Regions from separate parts of the Lentzea sp. NPDC102401 genome, predicted to be linked through region 3. Evidence: riboswitches for the same ligand, from Rfam matches in the RefSeq annotation. Region 3 holds a riboswitch; each other region holds the start of a gene.
The links. A riboswitch is a leader RNA that binds a small molecule or an ion and turns the genes downstream of it on or off. The one in region 3 is predicted to bind S-adenosylmethionine.
Positions count from the first base shown of each region.

Region 1: another riboswitch for S-adenosylmethionine. It lies ahead of ACIRG5_RS16770 (aminotransferase class V-fold PLP-dependent enzyme); the one in region 3 lies ahead of thrC (threonine synthase).
Region 2: another riboswitch for S-adenosylmethionine. It lies ahead of ACIRG5_RS32465 (methionine ABC transporter ATP-binding protein); the one in region 3 lies ahead of thrC (threonine synthase).

Region 1 covers NZ_JBIWKS010000004.1:359,629-362,898, reverse strand. The annotation lists gene ACIRG5_RS16780 (M28 family metallopeptidase) at 1-382, opposite strand, end outside; gene ACIRG5_RS16775 (potassium/proton antiporter) at 505-1,983, shown strand; SAM riboswitch class IV at 2,057-2,171, shown strand; gene ACIRG5_RS16770 (aminotransferase class V-fold PLP-dependent enzyme) at 2,209-3,270, shown strand, end outside.
Region 2 covers NZ_JBIWKS010000011.1:28,861-32,130, forward strand. The annotation lists gene ACIRG5_RS32460 (methionine ABC transporter permease) at 1-337, opposite strand, end outside; gene ACIRG5_RS32465 (methionine ABC transporter ATP-binding protein) at 334-1,332, opposite strand; SAM riboswitch class I at 1,554-1,647, opposite strand; gene rsmA (16S rRNA (adenine(1518)-N(6)/adenine(1519)-N(6))-dimethyltransferase RsmA) at 1,736-2,566, opposite strand; gene ACIRG5_RS32475 (transglycosylase family protein) at 2,767-3,270, opposite strand, start outside.
Region 3 covers NZ_JBIWKS010000014.1:7,741-11,010, forward strand. The annotation lists gene ACIRG5_RS37575 (hypothetical protein) at 3-812, shown strand; gene holA (DNA polymerase III subunit delta) at 825-1,802, opposite strand; SAM riboswitch class I at 1,881-2,015, shown strand; gene thrC (threonine synthase) at 2,027-3,270, shown strand, end outside.

The DNA.
Region 1 (3,270 bases), on a different contig from region 3:
TGCCGTTGTCGTTGATGCCGGGGCCCGCCGTGACGCTGTCGAGGTGGCCGCCCAGCATGACGACGTTGTTCGCGTCGCCGCCGGGGTAGTCCGCGATCAGGTTGTAGCCGGTGGCGCCGCCGTAGGTGAACGACTGCACGCGCGTCGTGTAGCCGGCCGCGTCGAGCTTGCTCTTGACCCAGTTGATCGAGGCCAGGTACCCCGGTCGTCCGTGAGCGCGGTTGCCGCCGTTGGCGTTCGCGATCGACTGGAACTGGTTCAGGTGTGCTTGGACGTTCGCGACATTGATGTTCGGTGCCGCCAGAGCCGCAGGGGCGGCCGCTTGCGCTGTGGTCGCTCCGGTCACCATCAAGGCGGCCGCCAGCGCGATCAGGATCCTCATGGTTCAACTCCGTGCAGGGTTAGGGATTGAGCCACAGATCAACATGCTCCACCGCGCATGAGCCCGCTAGAGGCGATCGTCGGATTCGTCGGAATCGATGGTGATCAACCAGAATGGTCCAGGTGGGTGACGTCACGGTCGTTCTGGGCATCGGCGCGGCCGTACTGCTGATCTCCGTGATCGCGGTGCGGGTGTCGACCCGGCTCGGGCTGCCCTCACTCCTGCTGTACCTCGGCATCGGCGTGCTGCTCGGCGAGGCCGCGTTCGGCATCAAGTTCGACGACGCCGACCTCACCCAGTCCCTCGGCATCGCGGCACTCGTGCTGATCCTGACCGAGGGCGGCATCACGACCCGCTGGAACGCGGTGAGGTCCTCGCTGTGGCTGGGCGTCGCACTGTCCACAGTGGCCGTTGTGGTGAGCGTGGCGGTGACCGGGACGGCGCTGCACTTCCTGCTCGGCCTCGACTGGCGGATGGCCTTGCTGTGGGGCGCGGTGCTGTCGTCCACCGACGCGGCCGCCGTGTTCAGCGTCCTGCGCTCGTTAGGCGTGGGGCCGCGGCTCACCGGTGCGCTCGAACTGGAGTCCGGCCTCAACGACGCGCCGGTCTACATCGCCGTGGTGCTGCTGGCCTCGTCGGACGCGATCTCGTGGACCGCGCCGCTGCTGGTGATCTACGAACTGGGTGTGGGCGCGCTCATCGGTGTCGCGCTGGGGTATCTCGGCGGGGCCGGGCTCAGACGCGCGGCACTGCCCTCCACCGGTCTGTACCCGCTCGCCACGGTGGCCGTGTGCGTGATGGCCTACACGGCCGGCGACCTCGCGCACGCGTCCGGATTCCTCGCCACCTACGTCGCCGCGCTGGTCCTGGGCAACGCCCGCCTGCCGCACCGCGCCGACACCCTCTCGTTCGCAGAAGGCCTCGGCTGGCTCGCCCAGATCGGGCTCTTCGTGCTGCTGGGTCTCTACGCCTCGCCGTCGCGGCTGCTCGACGTGCTGTTCCCCGCCCTGGTCGCGGGCTTGGTGCTGACGTTCGTGGGCCGGCCGCTGTCGGTGTTCCTCGCCTCGCTGCCGTTCAAGGTGCCGTGGCGGGAACAGGTGTTCCTCTCCTGGTCGGGGCTGCGCGGCGCGGTGCCGATCGTGTTCGCGCTGATCCCGTTGATCCAGGGGGTCGAGGGCGCGCGCGAACTGGTCGACGTGGTGTTCCTGCTGGTCATCGTGCTGACGGTGGTGCAGGGCACGACGCTGCCGTTCCTCGCCCGGCGCCTCGGACTGGTGAAGATGGGGGAGGCGCAGGAGGTCCAGGTCGACTCCTCGCCGCTCGACGAGCTGGGCGCCGAACTGCTGCAGGTGCACATCCAGCGCGGGTCGAAGCTGCACGGCGTCTACATGACCGAACTGCGGCTGCCCGTGGGCGCCACGGTCAGCCTCGTGGTGCGCTCGGGAAAGAGTTTCACGCCACAACCGACGACCCGGCTGCAGACGGACGACCAGTTGCTCATCGTCACCACCGAGGAAGCGCGCGATGCCGCTGAGCGGCGCGTACGTGCCGTCGACCGCGCCGGTCGCTACGCACGGTGGAAGGGCGAGACCGGCGATTAGTCGGTCACCGACGCTTCCCAGCATCTGAATCAGGTGTCGACGAGTGCGTCGGCCTCCGCTAACGTCGTCGGCAGGTCATGAGAGCCAGCGTCAAGCCCAAGCTTGCTGGCCGGCAACCCTCCAACCGCGGTGGGGTGCCCTTGGTGAGGACCTGGTCCGGCGCGTGGGGCGCCGGTCAAGCGCGGGCCTTCGCACGACGGGGCCCCTGGCCTCGGAGGCAGCTCGATGACGCTCGCGATCACCCCTGGAACCACCACCGCCGTTCCGGCTGTCGTTGGCGCTGAACTGCGGGTTCCGCTCGTCACCGGAGAGCGCGTCACCTACGCCAACCTCGACCACGCGGCCTCGGCGCCCTGTCTGCAGGAGGTGCGCGACGCCGTCGACGAACTACTGCCCTGGTACGCCAGCGTGCACCGCGGCGCCGGGTTCGCCTCGCAGGTCTCGACCCGCGTCTACGAGCAGGCCCGCGACCGCATCCGCCGGTTCGTCGGGGCGCACTCCTCCGACACCGTCGTCTTCACCCGCAACACCACCGATTCGCTGAACCTGTTGGCGCGCAGCGTTCCCAAGAACACCGCCGTCGTCCTGTTCGACAGCGAGCACCACGCGGCCCTGCTGCCGTGGCGCGGGCCGAACGTTCAGCGAGTCCCTGCCCCGTCTTCGTCCGGCGCTGCGATCGTCGCGCTGGACCGGGCGTTGGCCGCCGCCCCGGTCGGCCCTCGGCTCGTGATCGTCACCGGGGCGTCCAACGTCACGGGGGAGCTGTGGCCCGTCGCCGAGCTCGCGAAGGTCGCCCGCCGGCACGGCGCGCGGATCGCGCTCGACGCCGCGCAGCTCGCCCCGCACCGACCGATCAACGCCCGTGAGCTGGGCGTCGACTACATCGCGTTCTCCGGCCACAAGATCTACGCGCCGTTCGGCGCGGGTGTGCTGGTCGGCCGCGCGGACTGGTTGCAGCAGGCCCAGCCGTACCTGGTCGGCGGCGGTGCCACGTCGAAGGTGACCGACCACGGCGACCGCCTGGGCGTGGCCTGGTCCGCGGTGCCCGAGCGGCACGAGGCCGGCAGCCCGAACGTCGTCGGCGTGCACGCGCTGGCCGCGGCCTGCGAGATCCTGTCGCGGCACTGGGAGCAGACCGTCGCGCACGAGCAGGAACTGCTGACGCGCCTGCAGAACGGCCTGCGCACGATCCCCGGCCTCCGCGAGCTCGCGATCCTGACCGACGCCGACAAGGTGGGCGTCGTGAGCTTCACGATCTCCGGCTTCGACGCGGGCTTCCTCGCGGCG
Region 2 (3,270 bases), on a different contig from region 3:
CGAGGCGCCCCACGAACGGGATGGCGCCCACGGCCAGCGGCACGATGACGGCCGTGCTGCCGATGGAGCCGCCGACGATGAGGCGGGTGACCGACGTGAGCGCGACGAGCAGCACGATGAACGGCATCGAGCGGCCCAGGTCGGTGACGAAGCTCAGGATCCTGTGCACCGCGGTGTTCGGCCGCAACCCGCCCTTGGCGGTGAGCTGCAGCCAGACACCTACGGGAACTCCGAGAACGGTGGCGATGACGGTGGAGACGCCGACCATGTACAGCGTCTCGCCGGTTGCTTCGAGAAGGAACGAGAAAACGTCGGACCAGGGTGTTGCAGACCTCACGCAGCTACTCCCTGGGGGCCCTTCAGGGACCTCTGCACCGAGCCGCCGGCCTCGCCGATCCACTCCAGGGCGGAGTCCGAGCGCTCTCCGTTCAGGCCGAGCCGGAAGCGCGCGACCGGGGTCTCGCCCAGGCGCGTCAGACCGCCGCCGACGATGTTCAGCTCGACGCCGAACCGGTGCGCGGCCTCGGGCAGCAACGCGCCGACCGCGGCGAACCCGACGAGCACGACGTCCGCGACGCGGTCGTAGCTGCTCTCGTTGATCGGGTTCAGATCGACGGCGGGCAGCAGCGCACTGCTCGTGCGGCTCGCGACGTCGTTGACCAGGTCCAGAACCTTGCCGTGCTCGACGACGCGGCCCTGCTCCAGCACAGCGACGTCATCGCAGATCTTGCGGACCACGCCCATGTCGTGCGTGACGACGAGAACGGTCACACCCAGCTCGGCGCGCGCACGGTCGAGCACGGTCAGCACGGAACCGGTGGTCTCCGGGTCCAGAGCGCTGGTCGGCTCGTCGGCGAGCAGCACGGACGGGTTGGCGGCGAGGGCGCGCGCCACGGCGATGCGCTGGCGCTGCCCGCCGGACAGCTGGTCGGGGTAGGAGGCGGCCTTGTCGGTCAGCCCGACGAGGTCCAGCAGCTCGCCCACACGGGTGCGGCGCTGCGGTCCGGGGATGCCCGCGGACTCCAGCGGCAGGGCGATGTTGCCGGCGGCCGTGCGCTGACGGAGGAGCGAATCCCCTTGCGGCACAACGCCGATCTGGCGGCGGGCGGCACGCAGGGCCGACCCGTCGAGGCTGGTGATGTCAGTGCCGTCGACGCGGATCGCACCCGAGTCGGGACGCTCCAGCAGCGCGACGCACCGGGCGAGCGTCGACTTGCCGGCGCCACTCGGACCGACGACGCCGAGCACGGTTCCGGCCTCGACGTCGAGGGTCACGCCGTTGAGGGCACTGACGCCCTGGAAGGACTTGGTGAGGTTTTCGACAGTGATCACGTCTGCTCCACGGCTGCGCGCGACGGCACACTGTCCGTTTGAGACGGACGTGCGCGGTCGAAGTTTCTGCTCAGGTGTGTGCGCCACTCGATGACTGAGTGCGCGTCAAAGGACTCTGAAAAGGCGCCTTAGACGAGGTGGCGACGACATGCAGAAGACGAGCGACGGCACTGGTCGATGACTCGACGGCGCGTCAGCATTCGCACGGTACCCATGGTGCTCCTCCATCGGTCCTGGCGTTAGCACCTGCCCGCATCCAGCGGGTGGTTGCTGCGACGTCGTAGAGCCAGGTCTCTCAGTCGCTCCGGATGGCAAGTAGCAGTCAACCGGACGGACGTTCGGTTGCGCAAGCCAGATTCCGATTCGTTCGACAGATCACACTGTTGGCCGAAGGATCCCCGGCCTAGACCTCGGCGATCCGGATGAAGTCGATCACGCTCAGCTGCTCGCCTCGAACCTGGGGATCCACACCAGCTTCGGCGAGCAGTTCGTCAATGTTTCCCGGGTTGCCGGCCCAGCCCTTCAACGCCGCCCGCAGCGTCTTGCGGCGCTGCGCGAAAGCGGCGTCGACGATCGCGAAGAGCTTCTTCCGGTCCACTGTGGACAGCGGCTTTTCGTGACGCTGGAACCACACCAGGCCCGAGTCGACGTTGGGTGCCGGCCAGAAGACGTTCTTGCCGATGGAGCCGGCCTTCTTGGACTCCGCGTACCAGGCGAGCTTCACACTCGGGACGCCGTAGATCTTGTTGCCGGGCTTCGCCGCCATCCGGTCGGCCACCTCGGCCTGGACCATGACCAGACCCTTCTGGAGGCTCGGGAGTTCGGCCAGGAGGTGCAGCACCACGGGGACCGCGACGTTGTACGGGAGGTTCGCGACGATCGCGGTCGGTAGGACCGGCAGGTCCTCTTGGGTGACTTTCATGGCGTCTTTGAGGACGACGTGCAGCTTGCCCGCGTTGTCCGGGTCCATCTCGGCGACCGTCTGAGGCAGCCGCTGCGCCAGTGGCGGGTCGATCTCGACCGCCACGACCTGTTTGGCGGCGGGCAGCAGGGCGAGCGTCAGGGAGCCGAGGCCGGGGCCGACCTCCAGGACCACGTCGTCGTCCGTCAGCCCGGCCGCGGCGACGATCTTGCGGACCGTGTTCGGGTCGTGCACGAAGTTCTGGCCGAGCTTCTTGGTCGGGCGGATGCCCAGCTCTTCAGCCAGACGACGAACTTCGGCAGGTCCCAGCAGGCTCACCGGTGCATTCTCGCAGGCTCGCCCGTGGAGGGACGGGCTGGGACCGCGGTCGTGGGCCTGATGGGCAGCACCGAGCCGGTGCCGGTCATCGCCGCTTGACCGGCGGCCTGGGTTCACCCGCCTCGGCAACGACGAAGGCCGCCCGTGGCGAACCAGGGCGGCCTTGTCAGGGGGACGGAGAGGGTTGTGCGTGTTTACGGCAGGCCGAGCTTGGCGCGGCAGCCCGGCCACGCGCCGTACGTGCCGCCGGCGCGGTCGCGGAGCTTGGTCGCGATGGCGATCTGCTGCTCGCGCGTCGCCTGGTGCGGAAGCTGCGCGTACGCGGTGCCGCCGTTGGCCGCCCAGGTGCCCGCGTTGAACTGGAGACCGCCGTAGTACCCGTTGCCGGTGTTGATGGCCCAGTTGCCGCCCGCCTCGCACTGCGCGAGACGGTCCCAGACAGCACCGTCGGGCAGCGGCTTGGTGCCGACGGTGATCTTCTTCGGCTTCGGCTCCTTGGTGACCTTGCCGCCGATCTTCTCGCGGCTGATCTCCTTGCCGTTCTTCACCGTCACGCGGTACGTCGACGTCTGCTCGCCCGGCGCGCCGGGGTCGGTGACGGTCTGCTCGCCCGCGTTCATGTTCGGGTCGTTGGTCTTCTCGACCGGCGGCGCGACGGGCTCGTTCACGTTGATGACCGTGACGCCGGTGCGCGAGAT
Region 3 (3,270 bases):
CCATGGAATCGCTTCCGCGCATCGACTTCGTCGAGCTTCACGATCTCGACGGCACGCCGGCTGTGTTGCGCACGCTGCACACGGAGTCCATCACGACCATCTACCGGCTGACGGACGCCGCGCGCGAGTACGCACGGCCGTTGGCGCTGGCTCTGCGGTCGGGCGCGGATCATCGGATCGTCGACCTCTGCGCCGGTTCTGGTGGCCCGGTGCCGCTGATCCAGCGCCGGCTGCACGCTTCGGGTGTCCACACCCAAGTCACGCTGACGGACCTGGTGCCGAACGTGCCCGCTTTCGAACGCGTCGCCTCGGCGAACCGGCGGCGGCTGCCGGACCCGTGCTGCTCGGTGGACCACGTGCCGTCGCCGGTCGACGCCACGGACTGCCGGCTGGAAGGGACGCGGACGATCTACGGCGCCTTCCACCACTTCCCGCCCGCGCTGGCCACGCGCATGCTGCAGAACGCCGTCGACACCCGGCAGCCGATGGTCGTCGTGGACACCAAGCGGTCGTGGCTCTACGTGCTGGTCTTCCCGTTCTTCCTCACACTGGCCGTGCTGCTGGCAGCGCCGTTCCAGCGCAATCCCCTGCCGCGCTACGTGCTGCGGCTGGTGCTGACCTACGTCGTGCCGGTGCTGCCGTTCATGATGTTCTGGGACAGCGTCGTGTCGTTCCTGCGCATGTACGGGCGCGCGGAACTGCGGCGGATGGTCGACGGCCTGGACGGCACCGAGTCGTTCGTGTGGACGATCGGCGTCGAACCCGGCTTCACGGGAGCCCAGTACCTGATCGGGATCCCGCGCTCGCAGTGATCTCTCTTGGGATCAACGGCGGCTGTGCGCGGCCACGATCCGAAGCACGGCACGTTCCAGCGCGTAGTCGGCGTCGGCCGCCACGCCCTTCACGTCGGCGTTGAGCCCCGCGACCACCTGCATCGCGTCGGCAAGCCCCGCCTGGTCCCAGCCGCGCGACTGGGCCTGCGCCTTCTTGATCTTCCACGGCGGCATGCCGAGCGGACCGGCCAGGCTGAACGGGTCGGCGCGCCCCACGGCGGTCACCCGCGCGACCGTGCGCACCGCGTCCGCCAGCGCATCCGCGACCAGCACGTGCGGCACGCCGAGCTGCATGGCCCAGCGCAACGCCTCCATGGCGCCGGCCCGATCACCGACGACGGCCTTCTCCGCGACGGCGAACCCCGTCACCTCGGCCTTGCCCTGGTGGTAGCGGCGGATCTCCTCGACCGTCACCTTGCCGTCGGTGTCGGAGACGAGCTGCGACGAGGCCGCGGCGAGCTCGCGCAGGTTCGTGCCCACGGCGTCGATGAGCGTGGCGACGGCCTCCGGGTCGATCTTGCCGCCCGCCCGCCGCACCTCGTTGCGCACGAACGCCTCGCGCTCAGCGGACTTGGTGACCTTGGCGCACTCCGTGACCGCGGCACCGGCCTTCTTCAGCTGCCCGGGCAGGTCCTTGGCCGCCTTGCTGCGACCACCGCCCGTGTGCACGACGACGAGCGTGACCCCGTCCGCAGGCGCTTTGACGTAGGAGAGCACCGTGTCGGCGACCTCCTTGCTGATGTCCTGCCCGTTCTGCAGGACGATCACGCGACCCTCCGCGAACAGCGACGGGCTCACCAGTTCGGCCAGCTCCGGAGCCGTGAGATCAGTCACCTGGACGCGGGTCAGGTCGGCGGTCGAATCGACCTCGCGGGCAGCCTCGAGAGCCGCCCGAACAGCACGTTCGACCAGCAACTCCTCCTCGCCGATGACGAGGTGCAGTGACTCCGGTGCGCTCACGCTCCGCATCTTCCCACGTCCCGAATCGTGGACGTTGGTGGCTGACCACCGGACAGGTGCCGTACGTTGGTAGCCACAACTGAACACCGCTCATCCAGAGGGGCAGAGGGAACGGCCCGACGAAGCCCCGGCAACCGGCGTCACCGCTGTGCGCAGAACTGCGCGTAGAAGACGATCACGGTGCCAATTCCGACCCGTTCGATTTCGCGGGAAAGATGAGGAGATACCTCGCGATGACTGCTGTCTCTGTGCCTACGAGCACCAAGTTCGACCTCGGCCCCGCCCGCGCGCTGCTGTGCCGTGAGTGCGGAAACGAAACCCCTCTCGCTCCTGAGTACGCCTGTCTCGAGTGTTTCGGGCCGCTGGAAGTGGCCTACGACTTCGGGAAGATCCGGCGCGAGGACATCGAGGCCGGCCCCAGGTCGATCTGGCGCTACCGCGGCCTTCTCCCTGTTCCGTCCACTGTGGAACAGCACCCGAACACCGATCCCGGCGGTACCCGCCTGGTCGAGGCGCACAACCTCTCCAAGGCCCTGGGCGTCCGCAAGATCTGGGTGAAGGACGACACCGGCAACCCCACCCACTCCTTCAAGGACCGCGTCGTCGGCGTAGCGCTCGCCGCCGCCCGCGAACTCGGCTTCAAGGTGCTGGCCTGCCCGTCCACCGGCAACCTGGCGAACGCCGTCGCCGCGGCCGCCGCCCGCGCGGGCTGGAAGTCGGTCGTTCTCGTTCCCTCCAATCTCGAGCGCGCCAAGATCCTCATGAGCGCGGTCTACGACGGCGCCCTGATCGCCGTCGACGGCAACTACGACGACGTGAACCGCCTCGCCCAGGAACTCGCCGCGGAGAACGAGGACTGGGCGTTCGTGAACGTCAACGTCCGCCCGTACTACGCGGAGGGCTCGAAGACGCTCGGCTACGAGGTCGCCGAACAGCTCGGCTGGCGCCTGCCCGACCAGATCGTCGTGCCGATCGCGTCCGGCTCGCAGCTCACCAAGGTGGACAAGGCGTTCCGCGAACTCGGCCAGCTCGACCTGGTGGAAGCCACGCCGTACAAGGTGTTCGGCGCGCAGGCCACCGGCTGCTCCCCGATCTCGGCCGCCTTCAAGGCGGGCCACGACGTCATCCGCCCGGTCCGCCCGGACACGATCGCCCGCTCATTGGCGATCGGCGCCCCGGCCGACGGCCCGTACGTGCTCGACGCCGTGCGCCGCACCAACGGCGCCATCGACGACGTCACCGACGAAGAGGTCGTCGAGGGCATCAAGCTACTCGCCCGCACCGAGGGCATCTTCGCCGAGACCGCCGGCGGCGTGACCGTCGCGACGGCGAAGAAGCTGTTCGAGTCGGGCCAGCTCGACCCGGACGCCGAGACCGTGCTGCTGATCACCGGCGACGGCCTCAAGACCCTCGACGCGCTCGGCGACACGATCGGCCCGCGCGCGACGGTCCCGGCGTCCGCCGAAGCCGTCATCAA